2 regions of the Marinobacter sp. C1S70 genome follow, and region 2 is predicted to be linked to the other one. Evidence: predicted binding sites of a transcription regulator. Region 2 holds the regulator's gene; the other holds the start of a gene.
The links. Region 2 encodes sigma-54, which starts transcription at its own class of promoters, with help from an activator protein. Its sites were predicted from a motif close to ANTGGCATNNANNTTGCTNT; they were not measured.
Positions count from the first base shown of each region.

Region 1: a site for sigma-54 is predicted at 1,351-1,370, ahead of flgB (flagellar basal body rod protein FlgB). Genes of this name have one in related genera too.

Region 1 covers NZ_AXBW01000040.1:93,395-95,794, forward strand. Annotated here, with positions in the region: gene Q669_RS12475 (flagellar hook assembly protein FlgD) at 1-380, opposite strand, end outside; gene flgC (flagellar basal body rod protein FlgC) at 398-847, opposite strand; gene flgB (flagellar basal body rod protein FlgB) at 881-1,279, opposite strand; gene Q669_RS12490 (nitroreductase) at 1,496-2,077, opposite strand; gene Q669_RS12495 (adenylate/guanylate cyclase domain-containing protein) at 2,251-2,400, shown strand, end outside.
Region 2 covers NZ_AXBW01000027.1:11,475-13,874, reverse strand. Annotated here, with positions in the region: gene ptsN (PTS IIA-like nitrogen regulatory protein PtsN) at 1-200, opposite strand, end outside; gene hpf (ribosome hibernation promoting factor) at 289-597, opposite strand; gene Q669_RS09035 (RNA polymerase factor sigma-54) at 671-2,200, opposite strand; gene lptB (LPS export ABC transporter ATP-binding protein) at 2,389-2,400, opposite strand, start outside.

The sequences.
Region 1 (2,400 bases), on a different contig from region 2:
CCACCCGTGGAAGCCGGCACCTGAATGGTGCCAGTTATCTCGCCTTCGCTACCCAGAATGCCCACACTGGAGGGTGCCAGAACGGTTTTGCCTACCATCGCCGAGGCCTGCAAGGCCTGGCTGGAGCGGAACTGACCAACCACATCATCGACACTGCCAGACAGATTCTGCATTTCTTCCAGAGAACTGAACTGGGCCAGCTGGGCGATAAAATCGCCGTTGTCCTGCGGCTCCAGCGGGTTCTGATTCTTGAGTTGCGCCAGCATCAGCTCCATAAACGCGTCTTTACCCAGCTCGTTGCCACCAGGGGTCTTGCCCTCCTGGTTCAGCTGGTACTGGCTCAGCACGTCTGAGGCGGCTGCGGAATTCACTGCACTCATGGCTTAATCCTCACTTGTTACTGCTGACCCAGTGTCAGAATTCGCTGCATCATGGATTTGGCGGTGTTCATGACATCCACATTCATCTGAAAACTGCGGGACGACGACATCATGTCCGCCATTTCCTCAACCACGTTCACGTTGGGGTAATAAACGTACCCTTCCTCGTTCGCGGCAGGGTGATTCGGCTCATAGCGCATCTGCAGTTCTGCATCGCTCTCGACAATCCCCTCAACGCGAACACCTGCCCCGGCCCCCTCTTCGGAACCAATACCAAATCCCTGCTGATCAGGGTTCAGCATGGCCTGCTGAATAGCGGCAAACACCGGTTTGCGGGCACGGTACGTTGTATCCGTGCTCGAACTGGCGGTTTCTGCGTTGGCAATGTTAGACGCGGTGGTGTTGAGCCGCAGTGACTGTGCGGTCATGCCGGAACCGGCGATGTCGAAAATGTTACCCAGTGACATGACAATCTCCTTCAATCTCGTACGGACTGCGGCTTATTCGCCCTTCAGCGCCTTGGTCAGGCCGGAAAACCGACTACTCAGGAACTGGAAGCTGGCCTGGTAATCCATGGCGTTGCGCATGAAACGGGTCTGCTCGGCCTGCGCATCCACGGTATTGCCATCAATTGATGGCTGGTGCGGGGTACGGTACAGCAGCTCGCCGTCAGCGCCGGGGCTGGAGGTGTCCATATGACCACTGTGGGTCGTGGTCATACCAAAACCCGTCATGGAATCCTGCGCCTTCTGCATCATCGCCTGGAAATCCACGTCGCGGGCCTTGTAGCCCGGGGTGTCGGCATTTGCCAGGTTGTTCGCCAGCACTTCGGCCCGCTTGACCCGCGCCTGCAGCGCGTGCTCATGAATACCAAGCGCTTTGTCGAATGTAATAGCCATTACTGCCTCCAGATCTTTGCACCGACCAGGCTGAACCTGTGAACTTGCCGGTTTTGCGTTCTGAAGTGATTAAAGCAAGCAGAGTGCCAGAATTGAAAAAGCCCGCTGTAATGCGGGCTTTGAAGAGGACTGTCTAATAAATGAGCGGCAAATTCCGGTTAAACGCTACGAGGGCGGCAACGAGTTTCCCCAGGCGGACTTACCGCTGTTCGAGGCTCAGACTTGCCAGGGGGAAGTGCGCCCTGGCGCGGCCCACCTTGAGACATACTCTTTGGTATCCGGCCGGGGCACCGATGGTTTCTCACTGGCAACGGTACCGGTATAGAGGAAACCGACAATGGACTCGCCCGGCAGCAGCCCAAGACCGTCATGCAGCGACGAATGATAAGCCACAGGCCCGGTTCGCCACATGGCGCCGTAGCCGGCATCATTCAGCGCCAGGGAGATAAAACTCATACCGGCCGCTGCCGACATTACCTGCTCCACCTCCGGCACCTTCGGATGATGACGGGGCGACGCAATACCGACAATAATCATGGGTGCACGAGCCGGAGCATTCCGGGCCTTCTCACGCTCCTTATCAGAAGCCTCCGGCGGGCAGCATTCAGCAAACAGGTCGCCCAGAGCTGCCAGGCCTTCCCCCTCTACCACGAGATAACGCCAGGGCCTCAACAACGCATGATCCGGGGCCCGGGCCGCGCACCGGAAGGCCTGATCAACCACAGACACCGGTGGTGCCGGTGCCTGCAAACGGGGCTCCGAAGCACGATCCAGAATAAAACGGGTTATCGAACTCATACAGTCTCGCTGTTGATTGGTTGCATGATTTTCGGTTGGGCCGGAAGCGGCCCCGATGAATTGTGAGTTCTACGTAATGCTGTTAATCTTTAGTCGTAGTTCAAACCAACAATTATAAAGAATCGGCAGCATACAATGAGCGACATACTTATCGGAAGGATCCGGTTCTGAAAATGATGAGCGCACCCGCTGAATTACGCAGCGTAACCGGCAATACCGGCAAGCTGGGGCAAGGCGACATCTACGACCACACGGTGGCGATTCCACCGATGCCCGATTACAACGGTCGGATACTGGCCTACACCGCCACTGCCGCCATTATT
Region 2 (2,400 bases):
CCCTCACCGATACCGGTGCTGCCCAGCCGTTCGCGGGAGACCAGATTGTTGAAGATCTGGGTGTCGCTGAGGATTTCATCCTGAAAGTGAATCCGTTCAGCGATGAACTCCAGCACACGTTTCTTGCTTGAGGCCGGCACCTTACAGAGGGTCAGTTCAGGGGCAAGAATATTGTCGATGGTCAGGGATGGCTCGCTCATGGATCGACTGCATGTCCGTAAAAAAAAGGCTGCGGCCGGTTAGCCCCGCCGCAGCTCGTTTCATGAAACACCCGGTAAGGTTCGCGCTTCAGCGACCGCCGTTACCGTGCATCCGGTCTACGTTCTTTTCCTTGTGCTTGAGGATCTGACGGTCCAGCTTGTCGACCAGAGCGTCGATTGCGGCGTACATGTCCTCATTTTCTGCCTTTGCGTGAATCTCACCACCAATCACGTGCAGCGTGGCTTCCGCCATCTGGCGCACCTTCTCGACCTCCAGGGTGACCTGGCAGTTACTGATGTGGTCGAAGTGACGCTCCAGCTTCTCGAACTTGGTGTTGACGTAATCCTTCAGAGCGGGAGTCAGTTCTACGTGATGGCCTGAAATGTTGAGTTGCATAGGCGTCTCCTGTTGTCATACTGCCGGCGTGCTTGCCGGCTTGCGTGCCAGTGCATCTTGCACCGGCGAAAGTTTAAACCAGGCGTTTTCGTTCGTTCGAGGGAGGAATATGCATGGCCTCCCGGTATTTGGCCACGGTACGCCGCGCCACGTTGATTCCCTGTTCCCCTAGCATGGCTGCAATTTTGCTATCGCTCAATGGCTTTTTCGGGGTTTCCTCGGCAATCAGCTTCTTGATCATCGCCCGGATGGCTGTAGACGAGCATTCGCCGCCCTCGGCGGTGCTGACGTGGCTGGAGAAAAAGTACTTCAGCTCAAAAATACCGCGGGGCGTGTGCATGTACTTCTGGGTGGTAACCCGGGAAATCGTGGACTCGTGCATTTCCACCGCCTGGGCAATGTCAGACAGGATCAGAGGCTTCATGGCTTCTTCGCCCTGATCCAGGAACCCTTGCTGGTGTTCAACGATGCGGGTGGCCACTTTCAGCAGGGTTTCATTCCGGCTTTGCAGGCTCTTGATAAACCATTTCGCTTCTTGCAGCTGGTCGCGCAGGTAGGTGTTATCGGCACTGCTGTCAGCCCGGCGGATCAGTGACGCGTAGCTGGCATTCACCCGGATACGCGGAGCGATTTCCGGGTTGAGTTCAACCCGCCAGCGGCCTTCGTGTTTGCGTACGATAACGTCCGGGATAACGTAATCCGGTTCGGCCCGGTCCACGACATCGCCAGGGCGAGGGTTCAGGCTGGTGATCAGGGCCAGTACCTGTTTCAGCTGGTCTTCCTTGAGCCGGCTGCGGCGTAACAGTTGCGCGTAGTCCCGGTTGCCAAGCAGGTGCAGGAACTGGGTAACCACCAGTCTCGCCTGGCGCAGCCAGGGGGTATCCGGTGGCAGCTGGTTGAGCTGAATCAGCAGGCATTCCTGGAGATCCCGAGCGAACACGCCGGGCGGGTCGAAGTGTTGCAGGCGGTGGAGTACCGCTTCCACTTCGTCCAGTTCCAACGGGTCTTCTTCGGTTTCGTCCAGCAGGCCTGCGTGAATGTCCTCAATGTCAGACGTCAGGTAGCCGCGCTCATCCACAGCATCCAGCAGCGCGTGGGCAATGGCCTGATCCCGCTCGCTCAGAGGCGTCAGGTTCAGCTGCCACTCGAGGTGATCCTGCAGGGTTTCGGTAGGCGAGTTCCGGGTTTCGAAATCCGATTCGTGCTCGTCTTCGCCTTTGCTGGCCGGAGCCGGGGCAGACTGGTAGATGTCGTCCCAGGCGGTATCCACTGGCAGATCATCGGGAATGTTGTCCGGAATATCGTTCTCGGACGACCAGTCAGGGCCGTTCTCGGTTTCGTCCCAGTCCGGGCTCGCGTCCTGGTGGCTGTCGTCCTGGTTGGCCTCAGAGCTGGAAGCTTCACTGTGCTCGTGCTCTTCGCGCTCGTCGCCTTCAGGGTGCTCATCGTCCTCTGAGGTTTCCAGCATTGGGTTGGATTCCAGCGCCTGCTGGATTTCCTGCTGGAGATCGAGGGTAGAAAGCTGTAGCAGGCGTATGGCCTGCTGCAGCTGGGGCGTCATGGTCAGACTCTGGCCCAGCTTAAGCTGTAATGAGGCTTTCATAACCATGGCTCAAGATCCATAACTCGTGGGCATCCCGGTTGTTGCTTTGCCGGCGCACAGGCCGAAAAAAATGTTGTACGCTGGTTACTTGCCATTGTCTGTGAACAGTATAAGCAAGTTTTTTGCCGAGTTTACTTGCTACAGATCATCAAAACAATCAGACCTCGGATAAACCCAGTTTTATCAGGTCAGAGCCGGAA